Regions from separate parts of the Streptomyces sp. NPDC053513 genome, predicted to be linked through region 2. Evidence: predicted binding sites of a transcription regulator. Region 2 holds the regulator's gene; the other holds the start of a gene.
What was found. The regulator HspR, encoded in region 2, represses chaperone genes until heat shock. The targets are predictions, from matches to a motif close to TTGAGNNNNNNNNNCTCAA.
Positions count from the first base shown of each region.

Region 1 (5,979 bases), on a different contig from region 2:
CACGGCACGGTGATCCAGCCGCCCGTCGTGCGGACGAATACCTGGGACAGGTCATAGGGGTCGTAGTGCACTTCCCAAAGACCGCGCTTGGCGGTGATCCCGGAGTGCTCGCGCCGATGCGGCCCCAGGTCGGGGCAGTCGTAGGTGCGGTAGCTGATCTGGATGCCGTAGTCGTTGATCGCTCGCCAGGCCACCGGCAGCAACTCCAGGTAGTCCTCGCCGCGGAGCACGAGCGGCAGATAGCCGCAGGCCGCCACCAGCGAGGCGTACTTGTCGTTCGGCGACATCGCCTTCTTCGGGCGGAACGGGTCGCGCAGAGCGGTGTGCGGCCTGGCCTGCCAGCCAGCCAGCAACCACTCATCCAGCAGGTCCTGAAGCTCCGGAACCGTCCAGACGGCCTGGTCCTCGACCTTCTCGCCGCGGCGGGAGACATCCCGCCCGGTGTAGCCGGCCAGGTGCTGGGTGAACAGCGTGTTGATCGAGGAGAACGTGGCCTCCACGATCGCCTTGTCGGTCGGCGTGCGCGGACGCGCCCGCTGCACTGAGATGCCGAGTCGTTCGCAGGCCCGCAGGAACGTGTCGGAGACGAAAACCTTCCCGCCGTCGATGACGACCGTGTCCGGCACGATCACCGGTTTCGCCGCGGCCTGTTCCATCCGCGCGTCCACGTCCAGCAGCCGCAGGTGCGGCATCCGCGACGCCGCCATGCGCAGCGAAGCGGACCAGCCCGGCCGCATCGGCTCGGGCACCAGCATCCGGGCCAGCAGCAGCGAGGCGTCCACCGCTTTGGTGCCCACCGGTCGCAGCACTGCGGCGCAGACCGTGCGGGTCGCGACGTCGACCGCGATCGTCAGATCCGCGCGGGCCGTCAACCCGGAGTCGAGCACCACCATCGCGTCCAGCGGGGTGGAGTCGATCTGCACCTGTTCCCCGGGCCGGTCCGCGAACGTCGGCGTGAATGGCCCCTGCGGGCGGTTCGCCGTCTGCCGCCGCGTGACCGCCGAACCGAAGGTGTGTCGACCGGTGGAGAGCGCGTCGACCAGCTTGTAGAGGGTCCGCTGGCTCGGCAGCGGAACCACCCCCTCGCCGTGGGTGGCCTCCACCAGCTTGACCACCCGGCGAATCAGCCGTGACCGGGTCCCCGTCGAAGTGTGCGTCTCCGTGTCCAGGACCTCCTGGACGGCCGCGACCAGCCGGGCGTCCGCCCGCCCCGTAGCCTCCCAGGTCCGGGTCGCCCGCTGGTCCACCAGCCCCCAGAGCCCCTGCTGGACGTAGCGCGACCGTCGGTTCTGCACCGTCCGAACGGTGACTCCTAGCTCGCTCGCCTTCGCGGCCATCCGTTCCATCAGGGAGTAGACAGCCGGGTCATACCCAGGGCGCGGCTCGGTGCCCGCCACGGCATCCGGCGGCAGCCCGGTCTCGACCTCCACCATGTGCCGTTCCCATTCCCGTGCAGCCTCCCGGACCGACTCCGGCAACGTTCCCAGGAGCCCCGACGGCTCCAGCGCGGGCAGCGGCTCCGTGCCGGTGACGGCGAAGTCCGGCGCCGCCATCAGATGCGAGGCCAGCACCACCGATTCCGCCCCGGCCTGCGACCGCAGCCGCACAGACGTACCGGCGAGCCCCACCACCTGGTGGTCCTCGTTGTCGTAGGTGATCCAGTCACCGGGCCGCAGCACGGCCCCACGCTTAGTAGCCACCGGTCACCCCCGCGGACACCGCCGTCGCCGAATGCAGCGGAACCGACATGTCCACGGTCAGCTCGTGCGTCCACAGCAGATGGAACAGCACCGGCAGCACCGCGATCTCATCACCCACCGACGACGCCCCGTCCATCAGCGGCCGCGGTTCCGTGAACGCCGCCAGCAATCCGCAGACCACCGGCTCCAGCCGATACCGGGGGTGCCGGTAACCGGCCAGCCAGCGCACATTGCGCAGGACGATCGTGTCCGGGTTCCCCACCAGCCGGAACTCCCACCCAACCTGCATGCAGGCTGCTTGCGCCGCCTCGAACTTCGCCACATCCCTCGGCTTGCGGCGGTCCGCAGGCCGGCAGTCGACCACCACCGCAGTGCCGTCCTCCCGGCGGGCGAAGTAGTCCGGCGCGTGAGAGACGCCCCTGCCCGCCTCCGACTGCCAGAACAGCCAGAACGGCTGCGAGGAGATCCCCACGACCGACGGATCGAAGTCCAGCAGCATCACATGATCGCGCTCCAGCCAGGACTCGTATCCGATGTGACCGCCGACCGTCGCCGACCACCACAGGCCCGGCAGATGGCGCTGTCCCTTGTACGACTTGAACGCGCGTACCGGCGCTACGTCCTCGAACCGCACCGCCCGGGCATCCATCAGCGGCAGGCGGAACTCCGACCCGCACCGGTCGGTGTACGCGACCTCAAACCCCTCCGCCGGCGGCCCGGAGACACCACCCGGCAGAACCCCTAACGCACGTGCCACGACTCGCTAACCCCACCCCGCGACGAAAGGTCACTCTGCAAGGCGAACGAGCACACGAAGAGTAAAGCTGCGAAACGAAGAGACCGGCGTCACAGGACAGTGCGGGGGTGATCGCTCAGAGCGAACGGGCGTCCGGGAACATCCCGGGGCTCACAAGCATTGAGTGCACATAGCTCAACTTGACTGCCGAAGGGGAGATCATGGCTTCTGAGTCCATGGCGTCCGTGCCGCTCACTCTGCCTGTGCTGCCGCTCGACGACGAGGTCGTGCTGCCCGGAATGGTGGTGCCGCTGGACCTGTCCGACACCGACGTACGGGCCGCCGTCGAGGCCGCCCAGGCCGCGGCCCGCACCGGCACGGGCAAGCCCCGCGTGCTGCTGGTGCCGCGCGTCGACGGAACCTACGCGGCCACCGGCGTCCTGGGCGTCGTCGAGCAGGTCGGCCGGCTGTCCGACGGCGACCCCGGCGCACTGATCCGCGGCCTCGGCCGCGTCCGCATCGGCGCCGGAACCACCGGTCCCGGCGCCGCCCTCTGGGTCGAGGGCAGCACCGTCGAGGAGACCCTGCCCGACCCGCTGCCCGGCTCCGTGACCGAACTGGTCAAGGAGTACAAGGCGCTGGCCACCAGCTGGCTCAAGAAGCGCGGCGCCTGGCAGGTCGTCGACCGCGTCCAGCAGATCGACGGCGTCGGCGCCCTCGCCGACAACTCCGGCTACTCGCCCTTCCTCACCGTCGAGCAGAAGGTCGAACTCCTGGAGACCGCCGACCCGGTCGCCCGCCTCAAGCTCGCCACCGCCCAGCTCCGCGACCACCTCGCCGAGCAGGACGTCGCCGAGACCATCGCCAAGGACGTCCAGGAGGGCGTCGACAAGCAGCAGCGCGAGTTCCTGCTCCGCCGCCAGCTCGAAGCCGTCCGCAAGGAGCTCCGCGAACTCAACGGCGAGTCCGAGGGCGACGAGTCCGACGACTACCGCGCCCGCGTGGAGGCCGCCGACCTGCCCGAGAAGGTGCGCGAGGCCGCCCTCAAGGAGGTCGAGAAGCTGGAGCGGGCCAGCGACCAGTCCCCGGAGGGCTCCTGGATCCGCACCTGGCTCGACACCGTCCTCGAACTGCCGTGGAACGAGCGGACCGAGGACGAGTACGACATCCGGGGCGCCCGCGCGGTCCTGGACGCCGAGCACGCCGGCCTCGACGACGTGAAGGAACGGATCACCGAGTACCTCGCGGTGCGCAAGCGGCGCTCCGACCGCGGCCTCGGCGTCGTCGGCGGCCGCCGCGGCGGAGCCGTCCTCGCCCTCGTCGGCCCGCCCGGCGTCGGCAAGACGTCGATCGCGGAATCCGTGGCCCACGCCATGGGCCGGAAGTTCGTCCGGGTCGCCCTCGGCGGCGTGCGCGACGAGGCCGAGATCCGCGGCCACCGGCGGACCTACGTCGGCGCCCTGCCCGGCCGGATCGTCCGCGCCGTCAAGGAGGCCGGCTCGATGAACCCGGTGGTCCTGCTCGACGAGATCGACAAGGTCGGCTCCGACTTCCGCGGCGACCCCGCGGCGGCGCTCCTCGAGGTCCTCGACCCCGCGCAGAACCACACCTTCCGCGACCACTACCTGGAGGTCGAGCTCGACCTCTCCGACGTCGTCTTCCTGGCCACCGCCAACGTCCTCGAAGCCATCCCCGAGGCTCTCCTCGACCGCATGGAGCTGGTGCGCCTCGACGGCTACACGGAGGACGAGAAGGTCGTCATCGCCCGCGACCACCTGCTCCCGCGCCAGCTGGAGCGGGCCGGCCTGGAGCCGGGCGAGGTCGTCCTGGAGGAGGCCGCGCTGCGGAAGCTGGCCGGCGAGTACACCCGCGAGGCGGGCGTCCGCACCCTGGAGCGCTCGATCGCCCGGCTGCTGCGGAAGATCGCGGCCCAGCACGAACTGGGCGACCGCGAGCTGCCGTTCACGGTCGGCGCCGACGGCCTGCGGGAGTTCATCGGACGCCCGCACCACGTGCCGGAGTCGGCCCAGGACCCGGCGGAGCGGCGGACGGCCGTGCCGGGCGTCGCCACCGGGCTCGCCGTGACCGGCGCGGGCGGTGACGTCCTCTTCGTGGAGGCGTCCCTCGCCGACCCGGAGACGGGCGCCGCCGGTCTGACCCTCACCGGTCAGCTGGGCGACGTGATGAAGGAGTCGGCGCAGATCGCGCTCTCCTTCCTCCGCTCGCACGGCGCGGAGCTGGAACTGCCCGTCACCGGCCTGAAGGACCGGGGCGTGCACATCCACTTCCCGGCGGGCGCGGTGCCCAAGGACGGGCCGAGCGCGGGCATCACCATGACGACCGCCCTCGCCTCCCTGCTGAGCGGCCGGCTCGTCCGCACGGACGTGGCCATGACCGGCGAGGTCTCCCTCACCGGCCGGGTGCTGCCGATCGGCGGCGTGAAGCAGAAGCTCCTCGCCGCGCACCGGGCGGGCATCACGACCGTCGTGATCCCCAAGCGGAACGAGGCCGACCTGGACGACGTCCCGGCCGAGATCCTGGAGAAGCTGGAGGTCCACCCGGTGACGGACGTCCGCCAGGTCCTGGAGATCGCCCTCGCGCCGGCGGTGCTGCCGGTGGAGGTGGCGGCGTAACTCCCCACGTTCCGGAGCGGGGTGCCGACCGCGGCACCCCGCTCCGGCGTGCCCGGGTGCCGTTTACCCGGATGTCAGCCGGGACTGGCATGCTCGTACGCATGAACGACGACGCCTTCTGGGCTCTCATCGACGAGTTGGGCCGCCGGCCGGGTGACCGGGAGGAGCGGCTCGAATGGCTGCGGGCGGAGTTGCTGCGGCGCCCGGAGGCCGAGAGCGTGGCGTTCCAGGTGCGTCTGGAGCGGGCGACCGAGCTCGCGGACACGCGCGCGCTGTGGACGGCGGCGAACCGGATCGAGGGCGGCGCCTGCACGGAGGACGGCTTCCACTACTTCACGCTGTGGCTGGTGGGCCAGGGCCGGAAGGTGTACGAGTCGGTCCTCGCCGACCCGGACGCGCTGGCCGACGTGCCCGGGGTGCGCGCGCTCGTGGGCCGGCACCACGACGAGTGGGACGACGACGAGTGGCCCGAGTGGGAGGAGCTCGACTACGTCGCACAGGACGCGTACGACGAGCTGACGGGCCAGGAGGACGACGACGGCGAGGAGTTCCTCGACGCCGTCGAGGAGGCGGAGGACGCCGCGGAGGCGGCGGGGGAGTGGGAGGAGTACCGGGGACCCCGGCCGGAGGGGTCGGCGATGCCCCGGCTCACCGCCCTCTTCCCGCTCTCCTCCGGCTCCTAGGAGCCGGAGGAGTCCCCGCGGTCCCTCAGGGGCGGCCCCGCGGCCTCGGAGCCGTCCCCGCGGTCCTCAGGGCGTGTCCCCGCGGTCTCGGGGTCGTCCCCGCGGTCCTCAGGGCGTGTCCCCGCGGCTTCGGGGTCGTCCCCGTGGTCTCAAGGCGCGCCCCCGGCGGCCTCAAGGCGCGCCCCGTGACCTCAGGAGGCGGGCGTGCCGCGGCGGCGGCTCAGGAG
Region 1 covers NZ_JBITXP010000009.1:212,866-218,844, forward strand. The annotation lists gene ACIGW4_RS18190 (Mu transposase C-terminal domain-containing protein) at 1-1,679, opposite strand, end outside; gene ACIGW4_RS18195 (TnsA-like heteromeric transposase endonuclease subunit) at 1,690-2,457, opposite strand; gene lon (endopeptidase La) at 2,658-5,069, shown strand; gene ACIGW4_RS18205 (DUF4240 domain-containing protein) at 5,171-5,752, shown strand; gene ACIGW4_RS18210 (lytic polysaccharide monooxygenase) at 5,944-5,979, opposite strand, start outside.
Region 1: the regulator HspR is predicted to act here: its motif matches at 2,617-2,635, upstream of lon (endopeptidase La).

Region 2 (5,979 bases):
CAACGTCCTGCGCATCGTCAACGAGCCGACCGCGGCCGCCCTGGCCTACGGCCTGGACAAGGACGACCAGACGATCCTCGTCTTCGACCTCGGTGGCGGCACCTTCGACGTGTCCCTGCTGGAGATCGGCGACGGCGTCGTCGAGGTGAAGGCCACCAACGGTGACAACCACCTCGGTGGTGACGACTGGGACCAGCGCGTCGTCGACTACCTGGTGACGCAGTTCCAGAACGGCCACGGCGTGGACCTGGCCAAGGACAAGATGGCCCTCCAGCGTCTGCGCGAGGCCGCCGAGAAGGCGAAGATCGAGCTCTCGTCCTCGACCGAGACCACGATCAACCTGCCCTACATCACGGCCTCCGCCGAGGGCCCGCTGCACCTGGACGAGAAGCTCACGCGCGCCCAGTTCCAGCAGCTCACCTCCGACCTGCTCGAGCGCTGCAAGGTGCCGTTCCACAACGTCATCAAGGACGCGGGCATCCAGCTCTCCGAGATCGACCACGTCGTCCTCGTCGGTGGCTCGACCCGCATGCCGGCCGTCGCCGAGCTCGTCAAGGAGCTGACCGGCGGCCAGGAGGCCAACAAGGGCGTCAACCCGGACGAGGTCGTCGCCATCGGCGCCGCGCTCCAGGCCGGTGTCCTCAAGGGTGAGGTCAAGGACGTCCTGCTCCTCGACGTGACCCCGCTGTCCCTCGGCATCGAGACCAAGGGCGGCATCATGACCAAGCTCATCGAGCGCAACACCACGATCCCGACCAAGCGGTCCGAGATCTTCACGACGGCCGAGGACAACCAGCCGTCCGTGCAGATCCAGGTCTACCAGGGCGAGCGCGAGATCGCGGCGTACAACAAGAAGCTCGGCATGTTCGAGCTGACCGGTCTGCCGCCGGCCCCCCGTGGCGTCCCGCAGATCGAGGTCGCCTTCGACATCGACGCCAACGGCATCATGCACGTGACCGCGAAGGACCTGGGCACGGGCAAGGAGCAGAAGATGACCGTCACCGGCGGCTCCTCGCTGCCGAAGGACGAGGTCGACCGGATGCGCCAGGAGGCCGAGCAGTACGCGGAGGAGGACCACCGCCGCCGCGAGGCCGCCGAGACCCGCAACCAGGGCGAGCAGCTCGTCTACCAGACGGAGAAGTTCCTCAAGGACAACGAGGACAAGGTCCCCGGCGACGTCAAGTCCGAGGTCGAGGCCGCGCTCGGCGAGCTGAAGGAGAAGCTCAAGGGCGAGGACACCGCCGAGATCCGCACCGCCACCGAGAAGGTCGCGGCCGTCTCGCAGAAGCTCGGCCAGGCCCTGTACGCCGACGCCCAGGCCGCCCAGGCCGCCGGCGGCGACGCCGGTCAGGCCCAGGCGCAGGACGACGACGTCGTCGACGCCGAGATCGTCGACGAGGACAAGCCGAAGGGTGGCGCTGCCTGATGTCGGAGGAGACCCCGGGCTTCGAGGAGAAGCCCGACGTCCCCGCCGACGGCACGCCCGAGGAGACCGAGGCCGCCGACTCCGCCGACCAGGCGGAGGGGGCGGCCCCGGCCGGGGACGCCACTGACGTGGCTCTGCTGGCGCAGCTGGACCAGGCCCGCACGGCGCTCACCGAGCGCACCGGCGACCTCCAGCGGCTCCAGGCCGAGTACCAGAACTACCGCCGCCGCGTGGAGCGGGACCGGGTCACGGTCAAGGAGATCGCCGTCGCGAGCCTCCTGTCCGAGCTCCTGCCCGTGCTCGACGACGTCGGCCGGGCCCGGGACCACGGCGAACTCGTGGGCGGGTTCAAGTCGGTGGCCGAATCGCTGGAGACCGTCGTCGCCAAGATGGGTCTGCAGCAGTTCGGCAAGGAGGGCGAGCCCTTCGACCCGACGATCCACGAGGCCCTGATGCACTCGTACGCGCCGGACGTCACCGAGACGACCTGCGTGGCGATCCTGCAGCCCGGGTATCGGATCGGCGAGCGGACCATCCGTCCCGCCCGCGTGGCCGTCGCCGAGCCCCAGCCGGGCGCCCAGGCGAAGGCGGAGGAGTCGGATGACTCCGAGAAGGACAGCGAGTAACAGCCGTACCCGCACGCGGGAGGAGGGACGTCGATGAGCACGAAGGACTTCGTCGAGAAGGACTACTACAAGGTTCTCGGCGTCCCCAAGGACGCCACCGAGGCCGAGATCAAGAAGGCGTACCGGAAGCTCGCCCGCGAGAACCATCCGGACGCCAACAAGGGTGACGCGAGCGCCGAGGCGCGCTTCAAGGAGATCTCCGAGGCGAACGACGTCCTCGGCGACCCCAAGAAGCGCAAGGAGTACGACGACGCCCGCGCCCTCTTCGGGAACGGCGGTTTCAGAGCCGGCGGTCCCGGCGCCGGAGGTTCGTTCAACTTCGACCTGGGCGACCTCTTCGGGGGCGCCCAGGGCGGGGCGGGCGGCTTCGGCGGCGGCGGACTCGGCGACGTCTTCGGTGGACTGTTCAACCGCGGCGGGGGCGCCGGTCGCACCCAGCCGCGGCGCGGCCAGGACATCGAGTCCGAGGTGACGCTCAGCTTCACCGAGGCCATCGAGGGCGCGACCGTGCCGCTGCGGATGTCCAGCCAGCAGCCGTGCACGGCGTGCTCGGGCACCGGCGACAAGAACGGCACGCCCCGGGTGTGCCCGACCTGCGTCGGCACCGGGCAGGTCTCCCGCGGCAGCGGCGGCGGCTTCTCGCTCACCGACCCGTGCGTGGACTGCAAGGGCCGCGGCCTCATCGCCGAGAACCCCTGCGAGGTCTGCAAGGGCAGCGGGCGGGCCAAGTCCTCCCGCACCATGCAGGTCCGCATCCCGGCGGGTGTCAGCGACAACCAGAAGATCCGTCTGCGCGGCAAGGGAGCGCCGGGCGAGCGCGGCGGGCAGAACGGCGACCTGTACGTCGTCGTGCACGTCGACGACCACCCGGTCTTCGGTCGCAAGGACGACAACCTCACCGTCACGGTGCCGGTCTCCTTCTCGGAGGCGGCGCTCGGCGGCGAGATCAAGGTGCCGACCCTCGGCGGCCCCGCGGTCACCCTCAAGCTGCCCGCGGGCACCCCGAACGGCCGGACCATGCGCGCCCGGGGCAAGGGCGCGGTCCGCAAGGACGGCACGCGCGGCGACCTCCTGGTGACGGTCGAGGTGGCGGTGCCGAAGGAGCTGGACGACAAGGCACGAGAGGCCCTGGAGACCTTCCGCGAGGCGACCGCCTCCGAGGATCCGCGGGCCGAGCTGTTCCAGGCCGCGAAGGGAGCGTGACCCGGTGGAAGGGCGCAGGCGTAATCCGTTCGAACTGACCGACGAGTCTCCGGTGTACGTCATCTCGGTGGCGGCCCAGCTCTCCGGGCTGCACCCGCAGACCCTCCGGCAGTACGACCGCCTCGGCCTGGTCTCCCCGGACCGCACGGCCGGGCGGGGCCGCCGCTACTCGGCCCGTGACATCGAGCTGCTCCGCCAGGTGCAGCAGCTGTCGCAGGACGAGGGCATCAACCTGGCCGGAATCAAGCGGATCATCGAACTGGAGAACCAGGTCGCGGCGCTCCAGGCCCGCGTGTCCGAGCTGTCGGCGGCGGTCGAGGGCGCGGCGGCGACGCTGCGCCAGCGCGAGGCCCAGGTGCACGCCTCGTACCGCCGGGACCTGGTTCCGTACACCGATGTGCAGCAGACGAGCGCCCTCGTGGTGTGGCGTCCCAAGCAGCGCGGCGAGTAGCCCTTCACCTCGTCACGGCAGAGGCCCCCTCCCCGGTGGAGGGGGCCTCCGCCGTGTCCGGGGCCGTTCGGGTGTCCCGTCGGTCGTTCCGATGTCCCGTGGGTCGTTCCGACGGCCCGTCGGTCCTTCGGACGGCCCGTCGGTCGTTCAGCTGTCCCGTTCGAGGATGCCGGACTGGGCGATCAGATAGCCGAGCTGCGCGCGGCTGCCGCTGCCGAGGGCGGCGGCGAGCTTGGCGATGTGCGCCCGGCAGGTCCGCACGTTCATCCCGAGCCGGCGGGCGATGGCCTCGTCGACGTGCCCCTCGACGAGGAGCCGGGCGATGGAGCGCTGGACGCCGCCGATGCCGTCCGTCTTGATGTCGTACGGGATCTCCTCCCGTATCGGCACCGCCAGCTGCCAGAACTGGTCGAAGACGCCGCCGAGGTAGGCGACCAGACCGGGGTGGCGCAGCTCCAGGGCGACCTGGCGGTCGCTGCGGGCCGGGATGAAGGCGACCTCGCGGTCCACGATGATCAGCCGGTCGATGATCTCTTCGAGGGTGCGGACCTGGACCTCGGGGCCGACGTGCTCCAGATAGGTCAGCGTGAGCTCGGTGTGGCGCGCGGTGTGCTGGTAGAGCGTGCGCATGCTGATGCCGCGCCCCAGGAGCGGGGAGACGCGGTCGAGGGCCTCGCTGAGGGCCTGGGCGGGCCGCCCGCCGCCCGGCTGGACGGTGAGGAGCTCCTGGCGGCAGTTGGCCACGACGCGGTCGAGGGTCGAGTTGATGCGGTCGATGCCCTCGAGGACGGTGATGGCGTGGGTGGAGAGGGAGTCGTGGGCGCTGATGGCCATGAACGGCTCGAAGGCGTCCGACAGGGCGACGGTGCGCCGGCGGCGGTCGAGGATCTCGCGTTCGATCGGCTGGAGCAGCTGGGCGAGGGCCGCGGAGGGGGGAACCGGACGCAGCCACTGGGCGTCGTCGGGGTCGGGGTGGAGCAGGGACAGGTCGAGGAGGCAGGGTGCCTCGACCGCCTCTGACCGGGGTATTCGGCCGGTGCGCAGAGCGGCCGCGTACAGCTCGGAGCCCGCTTCGCACAGTTCGGCGTGCGAATGAGGGTGACCTGTTTCGTCCGCTTGTTTCCGCATATGTACACCCCCAGGCTCCTGCATCTCAGGAACATGATGCCTGGGTTTGGTGGTGCAGGCGCAGAGAGTAAGCCATCGTCTTACTCGCGGGGGTTGGAAAAGAGACGTTGCCTTCAAGTGAGGTTGCTCGGTGATGATGAAGAAGCTCATACGCGCGGCGGCCGGATTCGCCTTCATCGCGGCCGCCACAGTGGGCGCGGGAGTGGCCCTCGACCCGGGCTGGCACTCGGAGCCGGCGCAGGTGCAGGCCGCTCAGCTCGACCCCGGTTGGCACCTGGCCGACGCCACGCTCGTCTATGACCCGGGCTGGAGCGTGGCCCCCCAGCAGGACCCCGGCTGGAGCTAGTCGGGACATGAATGTTCCCGATGACCCCAGGTTCCGCCGGGAGATGGCCTCGGCCTATCGCTCCGGCTGGCACTTCGTCGATCTCGCCACGGCAATCCCCCACCGTGGCGACTCGCTGAAGGTCACCCTCTTCGGAGAGCCGATCGTCGTCGCCCGTGAGCAGGACGAAGACGTCCGCGCGTACCGCTGTCTGCGCCGTCCCCGCGGCGCTCCGCAGCCCATCCGCTGTGCCATCCGGTACGGCATGATCTTCGTCAACCTCGATCAGCGGGACCACCAGCTGATCGAACCGGAGGCCATCACCGCCACCCCCCGCAGTGCCTGAGCGATTCCCCCGTCGTTGTAGATCGCTCCGGCACTTCCCCCACACAGCGGCGCCATCGCGGACCTGAAACGCGATGGCGCCGCTGTGCTTTTCCCTGCCCGCCGCGCCCTTCCCGCCCCCTCAGGCGCGGCCCATGGCCCGGGTGAGGGCGATCTCGATGACGACCCGGTCCGGGTTCGGGCTCGGCGTGCGGCCGTAGCGCTCGGCGTAGCGGGCGACGGCGTCCTCGACGACCTCCGCCTCCGTACGGATCCGGGCGACGCCCTCCAGGGTGGCCCAGCGCCCCTTGTCGACCTGGCAGACCGCGACCCGCGCGCCCTCCGCGCCCGCCGCCAGGACGTTGGCGACCTTCCGGCTGTTCTTGTTGGTGATCACGCGCGCGTACCCGCCCTCGGGGTCGTACGTGACGCCGACCGCGACGACGTGCGGGGTGCCGTCCGGGCGCGGGGTGGTCAGGGTGCACATGTGGTACTC
Region 2 covers NZ_JBITXP010000002.1:440,779-446,757, forward strand. The annotation lists gene dnaK (molecular chaperone DnaK) at 1-1,426, shown strand, start outside; gene grpE (nucleotide exchange factor GrpE) at 1,426-2,052, shown strand; gene dnaJ (molecular chaperone DnaJ) at 2,086-3,255, shown strand; gene ACIGW4_RS05275 (heat shock protein transcriptional repressor HspR) at 3,260-3,706, shown strand; gene ACIGW4_RS05280 (helix-turn-helix transcriptional regulator) at 3,854-4,834, opposite strand; gene ACIGW4_RS05285 (hypothetical protein) at 4,968-5,180, shown strand; gene ACIGW4_RS05290 ((2Fe-2S)-binding protein) at 5,188-5,505, shown strand; gene ACIGW4_RS05295 (pyridoxamine 5'-phosphate oxidase family protein) at 5,626-5,979, opposite strand, start outside.